2 regions of the Nocardioides plantarum genome follow, and region 1 is predicted to be linked to the other one. Evidence: predicted binding sites of a transcription regulator. Region 1 holds the regulator's gene; the other holds the start of a gene.

The links. The regulator HrcA, encoded in region 1, represses chaperone genes, less so after heat shock. The targets are predictions, from matches to a motif close to TTGGCACTCGNNNNNNNCGAGTGCCAA.
Region 2: a site for HrcA is predicted at 6,251-6,277, ahead of groL (chaperonin GroEL). Genes of this name have one in related genera too.

What each region holds. Positions count from the first base shown of each region.
Region 1 is NZ_VDMS01000004.1:333,560-342,442, forward strand. Features, by position in the region: gene FJQ56_RS17815 (Gmad2 immunoglobulin-like domain-containing protein) at 1-883, shown strand, start outside; gene FJQ56_RS17820 (Gmad2 immunoglobulin-like domain-containing protein) at 911-1,864, shown strand; gene FJQ56_RS17825 (16S rRNA (uracil(1498)-N(3))-methyltransferase) at 2,037-2,777, opposite strand; gene dnaJ (molecular chaperone DnaJ) at 2,810-3,967, opposite strand; gene hrcA (heat-inducible transcriptional repressor HrcA) at 4,027-5,073, opposite strand; gene FJQ56_RS17840 (hypothetical protein) at 5,242-5,994, shown strand; gene FJQ56_RS17845 (MBL fold metallo-hydrolase) at 6,026-6,883, shown strand; gene FJQ56_RS17850 (hypothetical protein) at 6,930-7,112, shown strand; gene FJQ56_RS17855 (DUF3097 domain-containing protein) at 7,176-8,012, shown strand; gene hemW (radical SAM family heme chaperone HemW) at 8,085-8,883, opposite strand, start outside.
Region 2 is NZ_VDMS01000001.1:1,311,215-1,320,097, forward strand. Features, by position in the region: gene FJQ56_RS06120 (AAA family ATPase) at 1-235, opposite strand, end outside; gene FJQ56_RS06125 (nucleotidyltransferase family protein) at 359-922, opposite strand; gene FJQ56_RS06130 (hypothetical protein) at 933-1,658, opposite strand; gene FJQ56_RS06135 (RNA polymerase sigma factor) at 1,655-2,197, opposite strand; gene FJQ56_RS06140 (serine/threonine-protein kinase) at 2,319-4,181, shown strand; gene groL (chaperonin GroEL) at 4,458-6,089, opposite strand; gene FJQ56_RS06150 (ATP-grasp domain-containing protein) at 6,514-7,353, opposite strand; gene FJQ56_RS06155 (SGNH/GDSL hydrolase family protein) at 7,435-8,250, opposite strand; gene FJQ56_RS06160 (YciI family protein) at 8,375-8,731, shown strand; gene FJQ56_RS06165 (RNA polymerase sigma factor) at 8,784-8,883, shown strand, end outside.

The DNA of each region.
Region 1 (8,883 bases):
CGCCGCCGCGGCCGTCGTCGTGGCGGTCGCAGTGGTGGCGACCGGTGACGGTGACGGGCCGACCCGGGGTGTGGGCCCCGCCGTTGCGACGACCAGGCCGGACCAGACGTCGTCCGACCCCGCACGACTCGAGGCTCCGTCCCCCGGGCCGACCGCGCCGACCGAGGCGCCGGCGGGGTCGCGACCGCGGGCGATCTACTACGTGGGCGACACTCCCGAGGGGCCGGCGTTGTTCCGCGAGTTCCACCGGGTCGGTCGGTCCGACGCCGAGCAGACCGTCTCGCTGGCCACCACCGCGAGCGCCGACGATCCCGACTACCGCACCCTGTGGCCGGGAGCCCTCGACGACGTCAGCCTCACGGGGACCGGTCTCGCCGGCTCGTGGACCGTGACGGTCCCCGCGAGCCTGGCCGAGCGCCCGGAGGGGATGTCGGAGCGGGAGGCGGTGCTGGCGGTCCAGCAGGTCGTCTACACCGTCCAGGCGACCGGGCGCACCGACGCCGGTGTCCGGTTCACCGGGCCGACCGTCCTCGGCGTCCCGGTGCCGGACGACGGCTTCACCCGCGACCCGGACGTCGTGGCCGACGTCAACATCTCCGACCCGGTCGAGGGCCGAGCGGTGACGGGGGCCTTCACCGCGCGGGGGGTCGCCGACTCCTTCGAGGCCACCGTGCCGTGGCGGGTCGTCGACGGTGGCGGTGAGGTCGTCGTCTCGGGAGCGGCGACCGCGTCGGGCTTCGGGCGGCTCCACCCGTGGGAGACCACCGTCGACGTCTCCGCGCTGGCCCCCGGCACCTACACCTTCGAGGCGTCGACCTCCGACCCGTCCGACGGCGAGGGCGCGGGCCCCACCACCGACACGCGCTCGATCACCGTCACCTGACCGCACCACCCCGACAGGATGGAACCCATGAACACCAGGAACGGTCTCGCCGTGCTCGCCCTCTCGGGAACCCTCCTCGCCGGCCTGACGGCCTGCGGCGACGACACCGACCCCACGTCGGGCGAGACCCAGACCGACCCGGCCACCTCGAGCAGCACGCCGAGCCCCACGACCCCCGCGAGCACCGGGTCGTCGAGCGCGCCGACCGAGCCCTCGACCGACTCCAGCCCCACCGAGACCGACGCGCCGGAGCCCGGCACGGTCGTCGTCCCGGTCTACTTCACCGGTGACACCCCGATGGGGCCGCGGCTCTACCGCGAGTTCCGCCGGGTCGAGTCCGACGACCCACTCGAGGAGGCCGCCACGCTTCTCGTCGGCGGCGACGCGCTCGACCCCGACTACGGCACGCTCCTGCAGGGGGTGACGGTCGAGTCGGTCGAGCAGCGCGACGGCGCGATCGTCGTCACGCTGGGCGACGACTCCCCCCTCACCGCCGGCAAGGGCACGTCGTCCGTGGAGGCCAGGCTGGCCGTGCAGTCGCTCGTCTACACGCTGCAGGGCGCCGCACAGACCCGCGACCCGGTCCGGACGGTCCTGTCCGACGGCAGCTCCGCCGATCTCTACGGCCAGCCGACCGGCAAGGGCGTCAAGGCCGCCGCCCAGCTCGAGGTGCTCGCGCTGGTCAGCGTCACGACGCCCGAGGAGGGCGCCACCGCGTCCGGCACGCTTGCCGTGTCGGGGGTGGCCAGCTCGTTCGAGGCCACCGTCCCGTACGCCGTCCTCGACTCCTCGGGCAAGGAGGTGATCTCCGACTTCACGACCGCCGAGCAGTTCGGCGACCGCCTCTACCCCTTCGAGGCCGAGGTCGACATCAGCGGACTCGAGGCCGGCACCTACACGTTCGTGGCCCGGACCGACGACCCGTCGGACGGCGAGGGCCCGGGCCCGTTCGAGGACACCAAGACCTTCACCGTCGGCTGACTCCCGGGGGGGGTGGCCGGGTGCTGGCGCTGCACCACCCGACTCGTTCGATCGAACGGGTCGGGGCGGGGTTGGGCCCGGTCGCGGCACCCGACTCGTTCGATCGAACGAGTCGGGAGGGGTTGGGCCGGGTCGCGGCACCCGACTCGTTCGATTGCGCGAGTCGGTCGACTCAACCCCACCGGTCGGTGCGCGACAGCAGCGCCGCCACCGCGGCCACGCCTGCGGTGGAGGTTCGCAGCACCTCGGCGCCCATCCGCACGCTGACGGCGCCGGCCGCGACGAAGGCCGCGACCTCGTCGTCGGTCAGGCCTCCCTCGGGGCCTACGACCACGACGACCCGCCCGGACGCCGGGACGTCGAGGGAGGCCAGTGGTGCCACGGCGTCCTCGTGCAGCACGACGGCCAGGTCGGCCGCGGCGACCAGGGCGACGACGTCGTCGGTGGACGCCAGCGGTGCCACGGTCGGGTGCCACGGGCGCCGCGCCTGCTTGGCGGCCTCGCGGGCCGTCGAGCGCCAGCGGGCCAGGGACTTCTCTGCGCGCTCCCCTTTCCAGACCGCCACCGAGCGGGCCGCGGCCCAGGGCACGATCTCGCCGACGCCGACCTCGGTGAGCACCTCGACGGCCAGCTCGCCGCGATCGCCCTTGGGCAGGGCCTGGACCACCACCACCTGCGGCGTCGGCTCCGGCTCGCGGGTGACCTCGTCGGCCACGACCTCGAGCAGCCGCTTGCCGGTCGTCGTGATCGTGCCGACCACGGTGGCGCCCAGGCCGTCGGTGAGCACGACCCGCTCACCCGCGCGCAGCCGGCGTACGGCGACGGCGTGGTGGGCCTCGTCGCCCTCGACGACCACCGGGTCGCCGACCCGGACGCCGTCGAGCGAGGGAACCAGGTGGACCGGGAGAGACATCAGCGTCGGATCAGCGTCGGATCAGCGTCGGATCAGTGGCCGAAGAGTCGCCCGAAGACCGACTTCTGCTGGGCCTTGACCTGCCCGGTCGGCTGCTCCTCGCCCCGGATCGCGGCGAGCTCGCGGAGCAGCTCCTCCTGGCGCGGGTCGAGGCGGGTGGGGGTCTCGACGACGGTCGTGACGACGAGGTCGCCCCGTCCGCCGCGCAGGCCGGGCACGCCGCGACCGCGCAGCACCTGCTCGGTGCCCGACTGGGTGCCGGGGTCGATGTCGATCTCGAACGACGTCTCGACCCCGGACCCCGCACCGTTCTCGACGTCGGCCTCGAGGGTGGGGAGCGTGAGGGTGGTGCCGAGCGCGGCCGCGCTCATGGGCAGGGTGACGGTGCAGTGCAGGTCGTTGCCCTGGCGCACGAAGGTCTCGTGGGGCGCGACGTGGATCTCGACGTAGAGGTCGCCGGCGGGACCGCCGCCGGGCCCGACCTCGCCCTGCTCACCGAGCTGCACCCGGGTGCCGGTGTCGACACCGGCCGGGATCTTGACGGTCAGGGTGCGGCCCGCGCGGACGCGGCCGTCGCCGGAGCAGTCGCGGCACGGGTCGGGGATGATCGTGCCGAACCCGCGGCAGGCGCTGCAGGGGCGCAGGGTCCGGACCTCGCCGAGGAACGAGCGCTGCACGACCGCCACCTCGCCTTGGCCCCGGCACGTCTCGCACGGGACCGGCTGGCTGCCCGGCGCGGCACCGTCGCCGTGGCAGGTCTCGCAGAGCACCGCGGTGTCGACCTTGAGCTCGCGGGTGACCCCGAACGCGGCCTCGGCCAGTTCGATCTCGATGCGGATCAGCGCGTCCTGACCCCGACGCATCCGGGACCGCGGACCACGTCCGCCGCCGCCGGCCCCGCCCTGGCCGCCGAAGAACGCGTCCATGATGTCGGTGAACGAGAAGCCGGCGCCCTGGCCGCCGAAGCCGGCGCCGCCGAACGCGTCGCCGCCGCGGTCGAACGCCGCCCGCTTCTGGGGGTCCGACAGCACCTCGTAGGCCGCCGTGACCTCCTTGAACTTCTCCTGCGTCTCCGGGTCGGGGTTGACGTCGGGGTGGAGCTGACGGGCGAGACGACGGTAGGCCTTCTTGATGGTGTCGGCGTCCGCGTCGCGGGCGACTCCGAGGAGGTCGTACGGGTCCTGGCTCAACTGCGTTCCTTCGTGCGTGGGTGCGTGCGTGGGTTGGTGTGCGGGGGTACGACGGGCCGTCAGGCCTCGTCGAGGATCCGCGAGACGTAGCGGGCGACGGCGCGGACCGCGGCCATGGTGCCGGGGTAGTCCATCCGCGTCGGACCGACGATGCCGAGGGTGGCGAGCGCGTCGTCGTGGGGGCCGTAGCCCGTGGCGACGACACTGGTGGCCGAGAAGTCCTCGATCGGGCCCTCGGCGCCGATGCGCACCGTGACCGTGCCCGCCGGGCTGGCCTCGCCGAGGAGCTTGAGCAGCACGACGTGCTCCTCGAGCGCCTCGAGGACGGGGCGTACGGCGGACTCGAAGCTGTCGCCGTAGCGCGCCAGGTTGGCGGCGCCACCGACGGCGACGCGCTCGTCGGAGCGGTGGTTGCCCATCGCGTCGGCGAGCACCTGGGCGACGGCGGTGGTGTGGTCGGCGAGGGGTGCGTCCCCGAGTGTGGGGTCGCGCGCGGGATCGACGGGGCCGAGCGACCGGAGCGCGGTGACGGCGTCGGCGATGACCTCGCCGGTGGCGGCGAGGTTGACCCGGCTGCGCAGGCGGGCGAGGTCGTCGTCGGAGATCGGTGCGGTCAGCTCGACGATGCGCTGCTCGACCCGCCCGGTGCTGAGGATGGCGACCGCGAGCAGCCGCTCGGGGGCCAGCGCCACCAGCTCGAGGTGGCGCACCGTCGAGCGCGAGAGCGTGGGGTACTGCACGACGGCGACCTGGCGGGTCAGCTGCGACAGCAGCCGCACGCTGCGCGACACGACGTCGTCGAGGTCGACCGCCCCGTCGAGGAAGCTGGCGATCGCACGCTTCTCGGGGGCGCTGAGCGGCTTGACCGAGCCGAGCCGGTCGACGAAGAGCCGGTAGCCCTTGTCGGTCGGGACCCGCCCGGCGCTCGTGTGGGGCTGGGTGAGGTAGCCCTCGTCCTCGAGCGCGGCCATGTCGTTGCGCACGGTGGCCGGCGAGACGTTGAGTCCGTGCCGCTCCACGAGCGCCTTGGAGCCGACGGGCTCCTCGGTGGCGACGTAGTCCTGGACGATCGCGCGCAGGACGGCGATCCGTCGCTCCTCCTGCATGTGCTGACCTCCCCTGGCATGAGTCCGGACTCGTCTGGCACTCGTCGGCACCGAGTGCCAAGCCTACCGCTCCCCCGAACCGGAGTGGACGACGTACGACGATGAGGTTAGGCTTGCCTTAGTCACTCGGTCGGTCCGCCGTCCGTCCCCGCGCGCGAGGAGCCCCGCATGACCAGCCTCGACCACCACACCACCGCCACCACCGGCGACCCCGTCCGCCTGGCCGCGGTCGCCCGTGCGGTGCTGGCCTGCCCGGCCGGCGTCAACCTGGTGGTCGACGGGGTCGACGACGTCCTCGGCGACCTGGGTGACCCCGGCGCCGGCGGCGCCGGTGAGCTCGGCATGCAGGACCTCGGCGGCGTGCCGACGTTCTCGGCCCCGGTCGGCACCCGCCTGGTCGACGCCGCCCAGCGCGGTCGTCGCGCCCTGCTGACCCTCGAGAGCGGTCTGGGCCGCCTGGCCTCCGACGACCGCGACGCGACGCTGACCCTCGGCGGTCGCCTGGCCAGCCAGGGTCGCGAGAGCTGCGAGTGCTGCCGCGAGGTCCGCGAGACCATCGTCCTGCTGGTCGACGTCGTCGTCCTCACGCTCCCCCGTGCCGACGGGCAGGTACGCGTCCCGGTCGACGCCTTCGGCTCCGCCGACCACGTGCTCAACCGCGGCTACCTGCAGCGCTCCGCCGAGCACGCCAACCTGTGCCACCAGGTCGAGCTGCGCCGCGCCGTCTCCACCACCACCGGCACCCGGCTGGCCGAGGTCGTCGGGGTCTCCCTCGCCGACCTGTCGGCCCACGGGGTCGAGGTGCAGTGGGTCGACCTCGAGGGATCCCACAGCCGCCAGCTCCGCTTCCCCCGCACGGCCACGAGCACCGACGACCTCGGCGACCTGCTGCGCAGCGAGCTGCACGCCGGTCTCTGCTGACCCCCTGCGCGCCCACTGGTAGAACGGCGCCATGTCGTTCTCCGAGGTCGCCGACCGGGTCTGGGTCGCGCGCCACGCGTGGTTCGACGTCAACGTGACGGTCATCGGGGGTGAGCGCGGGCTGCTCGTCGTCGACACCCACGCCTCCGCCGCCGCGGCCGCCCAGGTGGTCGACGAGGTCCGTGCCCTCGGCGCCGGCGAGGTCGTCGGCATCGTCAACACCCACGAGCACCACGACCACTGCTTCGGCAACGGCACCTTCCGCACGGCGTACGGCGAGGTCCCGATCCACGCCCACGAGGCGGCCGCCGAGGCCCAGCGGGCGTTCGTCGGCCAGGAGGGCGGCTACGACCCCGACGACGCCGACCCGCGCAGCGCCGAGATCCGGGCCACCACGCTGGTCCCGGCCGACCACACCTTCTCCTCGGCGCGCGTGGTCGACCTGGGCGACCGCTACGTCGAGCTGGTCCACCCCGGCCGCGGCCACACGTCCGGCGACCTGGTCGTGCGTGTGCCCGATGCCGACGCGGTGCTGCTCGGCGACCTGATCGAGGAGTCCGCGGAGCGTGACGCGACGCCCGGGTTCGGCCCCGAGTGCTGGCCGCTGGAGTGGCCGCTCAGCCTCGACGTCGTCCTGGGCCTGACGACGACGTCCTCGGTCGTCGTACCCGGGCACGGGGCGGTCGTCGACCGTGAGTTCCTCGAGGTGCAGCGCAACGACATCGGCGTCCTCGCCGAGACGCTGCGCGACCTCGCCGGTCGCGGCGTCCCCGTCGCCGACGCCCTCGCCACCGGCGACTGGCCGTTCCCCGAGAAGTACCTGGGCGACGCGGTGAGGCGGGGCTACGAGCAGCTGCCCCGCTCGCAGAAGCGGCTGCCGCTCCTCTGAGCGCCGCCGGGCTCCCCCGGGCCCGGCCCTGACGTAGGTTCGGGGCATGACCGAGAGCGACGCGACCCCCGAGGCCATCGACGACGAGCAGCTCCCCGAGGACCTGCGGCCCGACGACAACCCGCTGGCCGAGGGCCTGGAGCCCGGCGAGACCGTCGACGACCTGCTCAGCGGCGGAAAGCACGCCGAGCAGTCCGACGAGTCTGACGAGTCGGGCGGGTCCGAGTAGGTCACGCCCGCCGACGGCGCGTCCTGACCGCCGTGGTGGCCCCGGGCACCTAGCGTGACGGGGGTGGCAGATCGATACGGCTCCGACGTGCTCTCCGGCGACTGGCGCGCGCCCAAGCGCGGCCGTGCGGTCGAGACCAGCGCCGACCTGGGACTCGTCGTCGAGGAGGTCATGACCGACTTCGTCGGCGAGATCGTCGCCGTGGATCGCGACCTCGACACCCTCACGCTGGAGGACCGCCGCTCCAAGCGACGGACCTTCCCGCTCGGCCCCGGCTTCCTGCTCGAGGGCCGGCCGGTCGTGCTCGTGCCGCCCGTGCGTCGTACGGCGCCGGCGAAGCCGACCCGCACCGCCTCCGGCTCCGTCGCCGTCCACGGCGCGTCCGCCCGTGTCGCCCGGGCCAGCCGGATCTTCGTCGAGGGACGCCACGACGCCGAGCTCGTCGAGAAGGTGTGGGGCGACGACCTGCGCCTCGAGGGCGTGGTGGTCGAGCTCCTCGACGGCGTCGACCACCTCGCCGAGGTGCTGGCCGAGTTCGGCCCCGGCCCGCAGCGCAAGGTCGGCGTCCTGGTCGACCACCTCGTCGCCGGCTCCAAGGAGCAGCGGATCGCGCGCCAGGTCGAGGGTCCCCACGTCCTGGTCGTGGGCCACCCCTACGTCGACATCTGGGCCGCGGTGAAGCCCGAGCGGATCGGGCTGACCCGCTGGCCCGACATCCCCCGCGACGTGGAGTGGAAGAAGGGCGTCTGCGCCGCGCTCGGCTGGCCGCACGCCGAGCAGGCCGACATCGCCCGCGCCTGGAAGCAGATCCTGTCGCGCGTCGACTCCTACGCCGACTGCGACCCCGCCCTGCTCGGCCGGGTCGAGGAGCTCATCGACTTCGTCACCGTCGACGGCTGACCCGTCGCCCGTGGGCGACGGGTCGATCGAGATCCCGCGCTGACCCGTCGCCCGTGGGCGACGGGTCAGCGGTCAGAGGAGGTCGCGCACGACGGCGTCGGCCAGCAGCCGGCCGCGCAGGGTCAGCACCATCCGCTCCCCGTCGAGCACGGCCAGGCCGTCGTCGACGATCCGGCCGACCGCGTCACGACCCTCCGCGTCGAGCACGGCGAGCGGCAGCCCGTCGCGCAGCCGCACCTCGAGCAGCACCCGCTCCACCCGACGGGTCTGGTCGTCGAGCACCTCGCGGGCGTGCACCGGGCTCGCGCCGGAGGCGATCCGGGCGGCGTACGCCGTGGGGTGCTTGACGTTCCACCAGCGGGTCCCACCGACGTGGGAGTGGGCCCCGGGCCCGACGCCCCACCAGTCGCCCCCGCGCCAGTAGGCGAGGTTGTGGCGACACGGCGCGCCCCAGTTGGAGACCTCGTACCAACCGAGGCCCGCGGCACCCAGCCGCTCGTCGGCCACGAGGTACTTGTCCGCGAGGTCGTCGTCGTCCGGCATCGGCACGATGCCGCGGCGGACCTGACGGGCCAGGGCGGTGCCGTCCTCGACGATCAGCGCGTACGCCGACACGTGGTCGGGCTCGCAGGCCAGGGCCGCCGCGAGCGAGACCTCCCAGTCGGCCAGGGACTCCCCCGGCGTGCCGTAGATCAGGTCGAGGCTGACCTGCTCGAAGCCGGCGGCGCGGGCGTCCTGGACCACCCGCGGCACACGCTCGGGGTCGTGGGTCCGGTCGAGCACCCGCAGCACGTGCCCCACCGCCGACTGCACGCCGAAGGAGATCCGGGTGAACCCAGCCGCACGCAGGGCGTCGAGGTCGGCGCGCGTC
Region 2 (8,883 bases), on a different contig from region 1:
GCGCCTGCGTGGCGTCGATGCCCTCGTAGCACTGCAGCCGCACCAGGGGTACGTCGAGCGCGACGGCGAGCGCCTCGGCCAGCGCGGTCTTGCCCGTGCCGGGCTCGCCCTCGAGCAGCAGCGGTCGCTGCATGGCCAGTGCGAGGTAGGCCACGGTCGCGAGGTCGTCGTCGCACAGGTAGCCGGTGGTGCCGAGACGCTGGGCGACCTCGGCGACGGACGACGGTGTCTGCACCCTCGTGAGCCTACGAGCCGCGGGTTGGACCGACGTCGGTCGAGCCGACTCCCACGTCGGTCGAGGTGCGAGGAGCCCCGGCGACGAGCCTCGAGACCACCGCAGCCGACCCACCCGACCCGCTCAGCGCGAGTCGACGTCGCGACCGCTGGCCAGGTCGCCGCACTCGACGCCCACGCACCCGTGCTCCCTCAGGTAGTCCTTGGCGCCGGCGTCCCCCTCGACCGTCGCGGCCGCGGGGAACCAGTGCTCGCGCCCCATCAGCACCGGGTGACCTGGCCGACCGTCGTACGTCGCCCGCGCGAGGCTGTCGGGGCCGGCGGCGACCGCGAGCACCCGGCGCGCGACGTCGGCGCCGACGTCGGGCAGGTCGACCAGCGTGATCAGGGCGACCTCGCCGTCGTCGTGCTGCAGCGCGGACAGCCCGGTCGAGAGCGACGCCGCCATGCCGGTGGCCCAGTCGTCGGCGACGACGACGCGCAGGTCGTCGGGCAGCGGGTCGGGCAGCAGCGCCCGGGCCTCGTCGGCCGCGGCGCCGAGCACGACGAGCAGGTGGTCGCAGCCGGCCTCGCGCAGCACGTCGATGCTGCGCAGCAGCCACGAGGTGCCGTCGGGGTCGCGCACGAGCGCCTTGGGCGTGCCCATCCGCGACCCGCCACCGGCCGCCAGCAGCACTCCCGCCGTCATCCGCTCGACCTCAGCCCGGGAACGCGGTGGCGTAGACGTCGGCCAGCGACGCGGAGTACTCGGCGCTGAAGCCGCACAGGGTCACACGACCGTCGGTCGCGGCCACGAGGTAGCGCTTGCCCTCCTCGAACCTGACGGCCGACAGCAGCGCCTCCATGTCGGGGCCGGGCGCCTGGACGACGACCACGTCGGTCGGCTCGCCGGCATAGAAGCGGGTGGGCGTGATCGTGACGGTGCTGCCGCTGACGGAGTCCACCGTGCCGTCGACGACCGTCGTCTGGCTGGCCACCACGTCGGGGGACGACTCGGGTGTGCGGCACTTGGCGGCGGCGCCACCGGTCGCGGTCAGGTCGGTCACCGACGGGCTGCCGCCGCCCTCGGACCCGGCCGGGTCGCCGTCGGTATCGGCCGGCGCCGACGGCGCGTCACCGGCGGTCGGGGGCGCCTCGTCGTCGCCGCGCGTGGTGGCGAACAGGACGCCACCGCCGATCACCAGGACCGCGGCCGCGGCCACGATCCAGGTCAGCGGGCTCCGGCCGTGCGCACCGTCGGCGCGGGACTCGTCGGTGAGGTCGTCGGTCATGGTGTCCTCCAGGAGTCGGGCCACCCGGGTCGGGTCGGCCTGGGGCAGGGAGGCCGCCGGGTCGACCGAGCGCAGCAGCGCGCGCAGGTCCGCGTCGTCGCCGCGGTCGATGTCGTCGATGTCGTCGCTGTCGTCGTGGTGCTCGTCGGTCATGGCGTCCTCCCCTCCGTCGACTGTTCATGTCCGGCACCGACGCCGATGTTTCGCAGCTCGTCGCGCAGCTTTCCGCGGGCGCGGTGCAGCCGGATGCTCACGGCGTTCGGCGTCGCGTCGAGGACGACCGCGATCTCGGCCGGGGTGAGCTGCTCCCAGGCCCACAGCCGCAGCAGCTCGGCGTCCTTGACCGGGAGTGCGCCCAGGGCCTCGGTGACCGCCGCCTCCTGCGGGCTCTCCCCGCCCGGCCCGGGCGTGCCGACGGCCGGCGGGTCGACGGTCGCCACCCTGGCCGCGACCCGTCGCTGCCGGCGGGCACTGCGGTCGGCGTTGGCCAGGCAGAGCCGGGCGACGCCGTACGTCCAGGCGAGCGGAGCGTCGGGCACCTCGTCGATGCGCCGCCAGCACACGAGCAGCGTCTCGGCCAGCACGTCGTCGGCCGTCGCGGGGTCGGTACGCCGGGCCAGGAAGCGCCGCAGCGGCTCGACGACCTCGGCGGCGACGTCCTCGAACCGGTCGCGGCGGGCCGTGGAGGTCACCCGGACACCGTGTCACACGGCGCCGGGCCGTCCACTCACCGCGACAGGTGGACCACGGCGTTTCGACCGGGCCCCGCAGTGAGAGGCTGAGCGACACCGGTCCGGCTCGAGGAGGTGACCCGTGGCCCGTTTCCCTTCCGTGGGCGAGGAGTTCGGCAGCTATCGCATCGTGCGCCAGCTGGGACGTGGCGGCATGGGTGTCGTGTTCGCCGCCGAGCACCGGGGGCTCGGCCGCACGGTCGCCCTCAAGGTGCTGTCCCCCGAGCTCGCCGCCCAGGACGACTACCGCACCCGCTTCTCCCGCGAGGCCACCGTGCTGGCCCGCCTCGACTCCCCGCACATCGTGCAGATCCTCGACCACGGAGAGCACGACGGCTGCCTCTACATCGCCACCCAGTACGTCGCCGGCGGCGACCTGTCCGGCGCCCTCGGAACCTACGGGCCGATGCCCGCGGCACAGGCCGCCCAGCTCGCCGAGCAGCTCGCGTGGGCGCTGGGCGACTCGCACGCCGCCGGGGTCGTGCACCGTGACGTCAAGCCGAGCAACGTGCTGCTGCGCGAGGTCAGCACCGAGCTCTTCGTCTACCTCTGCGACTTCGGCATCGCCCAGGACCGCGACCCGGGCCTGACCGCGCCGGGCGTGGTCGCCGGCACCTTCGCCTACCTGGCCCCCGAGCGCCTGCGCGGCGAGCCCGCCACCGCCGCGGCCGACCTCTACGCCCTGGGCTGCGTGCTGTTCACCTCGCTCGTCGGCGCGGCGCCGTACGCCGGGAGCGACGTCGAGATCGGGATGAGCCACCTCAACGCGCCGGTGCCGCAGCTGGTGCCGAGCTCGCCGGTGGCGGTCGCCGCCAACGCAGTGCTGCAGCGCTCGATGGCCAAGGAGCCCGGCGCGCGCTACCCCGACGCCCGGGCGATGCGCGAGGACCTGCGCGAGCTCGGCCGGCTGGCCGCGGCGACACCGCACCCGCCCTTGGTGCCGCTGACCCCGTTGACCGGACAGCGGCCGTCGGGGCCGTCTGGTCCCTCGGGGGTTCCGTCGGGCGGGCCGGGCGGCTACTCGTCGGCCCCGCCGCTTCCTCGTCCGGCCACCCCGGTGCCGTCGGTGCCGTCGGTGCCGTCGGTGCCGTCGGTGCCGTCGGTGCCGGCTGCCGCCTGGTCCCCCGGTCCGCAGACGTGGCAGCCCCCGCGCACCCAGCCCCCGCGGCGGCGTACCGCCCTGGTCGTGGTCGGCGCCGTCGTCGCGGTCGTGGCGATCGCCGTCGGGGCCGGCATCGCCGTGGCCGTCAACGGGTCCGACGGCGACCGTCCCGAGGCGGCCGGGTCGACAACCCAGCCCGTCGAGACCTCCGCGACGAGCGATCCCACCACCGATCCGACGACGTCGCCGACCACCGAGCCGACCACCCAGGCGCCGAGCCCGACGCCGACCTCCACGCCGACCTCGAAGCCGACGCCGCCGAAGAAGAAGGCTCCCAAGCCCTTCTACCCCGACGTGAAGGCGGCGACCGGCCCGCGGATGACGCTGGGGGTCGCCTCGCTGCGGGTGCCGAGGGGCTGGGGTCGCATCGACTCCGGGATCGTCGACTCCGGCATCGGCTCGCGCGACTACTCCGACCGCGAGGGCTACTACTCCTCGGTGTTCATCCGGCGCAGCAACCCGGGCTTCAAGATCGAGTCGATCGAGCTGCTCAAGGTCGCCGCGCAGAGCGCCGTGAAGGCCCTGGACAAGAACGACAAGAGCATCCGGCTCAAGAACAGCAAGCTGCTGCGCACCGCGTGGCTCGACGGCCAGCGAGCGGTACGGATCACCGCGACCTACTACTCGCCGAAGGACAACCTGTCGTTCGTCGAGGAGACCTGGTTCGCCCAGCGCGGCACCTTCCTCTACCGGGTGACGTTCCAGCACAGCGCCAGCGACTCGGTCGCCGAGCGGCGCGCCCAGATCGACCCGATGATCGTGTCGTTCCGCTGGAAGCGCTGAGGTCCCGCCCGGGCTGGTGACGCCGCCGGCCGACTCGTGCGATCGAACGAGTCGGTGGGGGGTGGGGGCTGGTCCCCGAGCTCCAACCCGTTCAATCGCACGAGTCGGCCACCGCAGACGGCAGCTCCCGGGGCCCAACCCGTTCGATTGCGCGAGTTGGTCACCGCCGCGGCCGCCGAGAGCCAGGTCTGGACGAAACGACACCGGCCCGCCGCGATCACTCGCGACGGGCCGGCGTACGGATCTAGCAGGCGGTGCAGCCTGGACGGGCTGGACTCAGAAGTCCATGCCGCCCATGCCACCCGAGGGGTCGCCGCCCATGGGCGCGGCCTTCTCGGGCTTGTCGGCCACGACGGCCTCGGTGGTGAGGAACAGCGCCGCGATGGAGGCGGCGTTCTGCAGGGCCGAGCGGGTGACCTTGGCGGGGTCGATGATGCCCTCGGCGATCATGTCGACGTACTCGCCGGTCGCGGCGTTGAGGCCGTGACCCGGGGTCAGGTTGGCGACCTTCTCCGCGACGACGCCACCCTCGAGGCCGGCGTTGATCGCGATCTGCTTGAGCGGGGCCGACGTCGCGACGCGCACGATGTTGACGCCCGTGGCCTCGTCGCCGACCAGGTCGAGCTTGTCGAACGCGGTGGCCGCAGCCTGGACGAGCGCCACGCCGCCACCGGCGACGATGCCCTCCTCGACAGCCGCCTTGGCGTTGCGGACGGCGTCCTCGATGCGGTGCTTGCGCTCCTTGAGCTCGACCTCGGTGGCCGCGCCGACCTTGATGACCGCCACGCCGCCGGCCAGCTTGGCCAGGCGCTCCTGCAGCTTCTCGCGGTCGTAGTCGGAGTCGGACTTCTCGATCTCGGCGCGGATCTGGTTGACCCGGCCCTCGATCTGGCCCTGGTCGCCGGCACCCTCGACGATGGTGGTCTCGTCCTTGGTGATGACGACCTTGCGGGCCTGGCCGAGCAGGTCCATGGTGGCGGTCTCGAGCTTGAGGCCGACCTCCTCGGAGATGACCTGGCCGCCGGTCAGGATCGCGATGTCCTGGAGCATGGCCTTGCGGCGGTCGCCGAAGCCGGGGGCCTTGACGGCGACCGACTTGAACGTGCCACGGATCTTGTTGACGACCAGCGTGGACAGGGCCTCGCCGTCGACGTCCTCGGAGATGATCAGCAGCGGCTTGCCGGACTGCATGACCTTCTCGAGGAGCGGCAGCAGGTCCTTGACGCTGCTGACCTTGGAGTTGGCCAGGAGGATGTAGGGGTCCTCCAGCACGGTCTCCATGCGCTCGGGGTCGGTGACGAAGTAGGCCGAGATGTAGCCCTTGTCGAAGCGCATGCCCTCGGTCAGCTCGAGGTCGATGCCGAAGGTGTTGGACTCCTCGACCGTGATCACGCCCTCCTTGCCGACCTTGTCCATCGCCTCGGCGATGGCGTCACCGACGGTGGTGTCGCCACCAGCGGAGATGGTGGCCGTGGCCGCGATCTGCTCGCGGGTCTCGACCTCCTTGGCCATGGCGGACAGCTGCTCGGAGACGGCCACGACAGCCGCCTCGATGCCGCGCTTGAGACCCATCGGGTTGGCGCCGGCGGCCACGTTGCGCAGGCCCTCGCGGACCATCGCCTGGGCCAGGACCGTGGCGGTCGTCGTACCGTCACCGGCGACGTCGTCGGTCTTCTTGGCGACCTCCTTGACCAGCTCGGCGCCGATCTTCTCGTAGGGGTCCTCGAGCTCGATCTCCTTGGCGATGGAGACACCGTCGTTGGTGATCGTGGGCGCTCCCCACTTCTTCTCGAGAACGACGTTGCGGCCCTTGGGACCGAGGGTGACCTTGACGGCGTCGGCGAGCGTGTTCATGCCACGCTCGAGGCCGCGCCGGGCCTCCTCGTTGAATGCGATCAACTTGGACATAACTTCTGGATCCTCACGATGCAGAGTTCTGGGGATCCGGGGTGGTGGGCTGCCCGCGACGGACGACGCGCTCGGCCGGCGAACCCTTTCTCGCCGACGAGCGTGCCTCAGCTGGCACCGCTCCGGTTGTCACTCTCGTGCTGAGAGTGCCAGCCTCATGTTTAGCACTCGGCCCCCGAGAGTGACAACCCAGGGGTCGGGCCGAGGGTGAAGGGACGGGCTCCTGCCGAGGATGGTCATCCCGCTTGGACCTGGGCTCGTCCGACCCGCGCAATCGAACGGGTTGGTCGCACCGGACGGGCCTGGAAGCCGCCCGACTCGTTCGATCGAACGAGTCGGCGGCCCGGAACCCGTCTCAGCCCCACCCGACTCGTTCGATTGCGCGGGTTGGAGACCCCGACCACCCCACCCCACCCCGCCCACCTCAGCGGCCCAGCCGCACGGCGACCGCGTCGGCGAAGCTCTCGGCGTTGTCGGAGACCAGGTCGAGGTAGAGGCCGGGCTCGGTGATCTCGACCTCGCTGACCAGCAGGCGACCGTCGCTGCGCAGCATGTCGACGCGCGCGTAGAGGATCTCGCAGCCCAGGATCTCGGTGGTGGCCGCGACCGCGTCGACCGCCAGCATCGCCGCCTCGTGGGTCAGGACCGCCGCGACCGAGGTGCCGCCGTACTCCTCGTGCACCCGGATGTCGTGGGGCGAGGCGATCTTGTTGACCTGACTCACCGGGTGGCCGGCCATCACGAACACCGACACCTCGCCCTCGTGGTGGACCGACTCGAGCAGCGGCTGGACGATCCAGGGACCGGCATCGACGGGCAGCCACGTCTCGGCGTCGTGGACGATGACGATGCCGCGGCCACCCGCGCCGACCCGCGGCTTGACCACCGAGGTACCGAAGCGGCTGATCGCCGCCCGCAGGTCGACCGGGTCGTCGGCGACGACCGTCGGGACCGTCGGTACGCCGCCCAGCCGGGCGAGGTCGTCGAGGTACCTCTTGTCGGTGTTCCAGCGGAACGCCTCGACGCCGTGGAGCAGGCGGGGCCCGACGCTGCCGGCCCAGCCGAGGAAGTCAGGCAGGCGCGCATGGTAGTCCCAGGTCGAGCGGACGCACACCAGCTCGGCGTCGGACCAGCCGACGAACGGGTCGTCCCACACGACCCACCGACTGGTGAGGCCGCGCGCGGCCAGGGCCCCGACGAGGAGCTCGTGGCCCACCTCGCCGTCGGGGTAGCTGCTGCTGGTGACCAGGAGGACGTCGGTCACGAGCACCCTCGAAGGATCAGCCACACGGCCCGCCGCATCGGGTCCTCTCGGGTCGTCACGGACCCGGACTGTAGTGCCCTGCTAGCCGGTCCGCGCCGCGTCCGACCAGGCCGCGAGACCGGCCGGCACACCGTCATCCAGGCCCAGTGCGGCCAGCAGCGACGGCAGCAGGGCCGCCGCCGTACGCCGGTACCCGAGGCCGCTGGGGTGGAACCGGTCGAGGCTGAACATCTCGTCGGGATGGGAGATGAAGAACGGCCCGACGACGCGGGCCAGGGACACCACGTGGCCGCCGGCCCGGAGCGTGGCCGCCGCCTGCGCCGAGGCCAGCTGTCGCGACGCCCGCGACCCCAGAGCCCGCAGGGGTTGGGGCACCGGTCGCAGCGCGCCGAGGTCGGGGCAGGTACCGACGACGACCTCGACCCCCCGCTCGCGCAGTGCGCGGACGGCAGCCTCCAGGTCGGCCGCGGCCTGGGCCACCGGGACCCGGTGGGTGACGTCGTTGCCGCCCACCACCACGACCGCGACGTCGGGCGCGTAGTCGTCCGGCAACCCCGCCAGCTGAGCGGCGAGCATGGAGCTCTCCGCCCCGACGACCGCCGCAGTGCGCAACCGCACGGCCCGCCCCGTGCTTTTCGCAAGTCCCTTGGCCAGCCGCCCGCCGAGGGTGTCCTTGCGACGCTCGGCGCCCAGCCCGGCCGCGATCGAGTCGCCGACCAGGAGCAGGTCGAGCGGGTCGCCGTACGCCGACCTCCACACCCGGTCGGCGTCCGGGGGGCCGTCGGCGTGCGGCTTGCCGATGATGCGGCGGGCGATCGCGGCCTGGCGGTGCAGCAGCTCCCGGGCGCCGTACGACGTCGCGGCGGCCCCCACGACCACGGTGAGCACGGCACTCACGGCCACCTGTCTTCTCTCCACGCCCCATCTCCATCAGGACCAGGTGAACGACGGTGTCGATTCGGGGGGTGTCCGCGCGTCACCCGGGTGACAGACTCACCCACACCGAGAGAGGGGACGTGCCATGACGAAGTTCCTGGTGCTGCTCACCGAGGCCGACCACTTCGCCCACTGGGACGCGGCCGGCGATGCCGAGCGCGACGAGACCTACGCCGCCTTCCGCGCCTTCCAGGACGCGGTCACCGAGCGCGGCACCATCGTGGGCGGCGAGGCGCTGTCGTCGACCGACACCGCGCGCACCCTCGGGCCGGGGCCCGACCGCACCATCACCGCCGGGCCCTACGCCGAGACCGTCGAGCAGCTGGGCGGCTTCTACGTGATCGACGTGGCCGACCTCGACACGGCCGTCGAGCTCGCGGGCCTGCTGCCGGCGGCCTACACCCTCGAGGTGCGCGAGTGCCTCGACGTCGAGGTCGGCTGACCTGACGCCGCTCGAGACGCTGCACCGCGACGAGTGGGGCCGGCTGCTGGCCCTGCTCGTCGCCCGGTTCCGACGTCTCGACCTGGCCGAGGACGCGCTGGCCGACGCCTTCGAGGCCGCCGCACGCCGGTGGCCCACCGACGGCCTGCCCG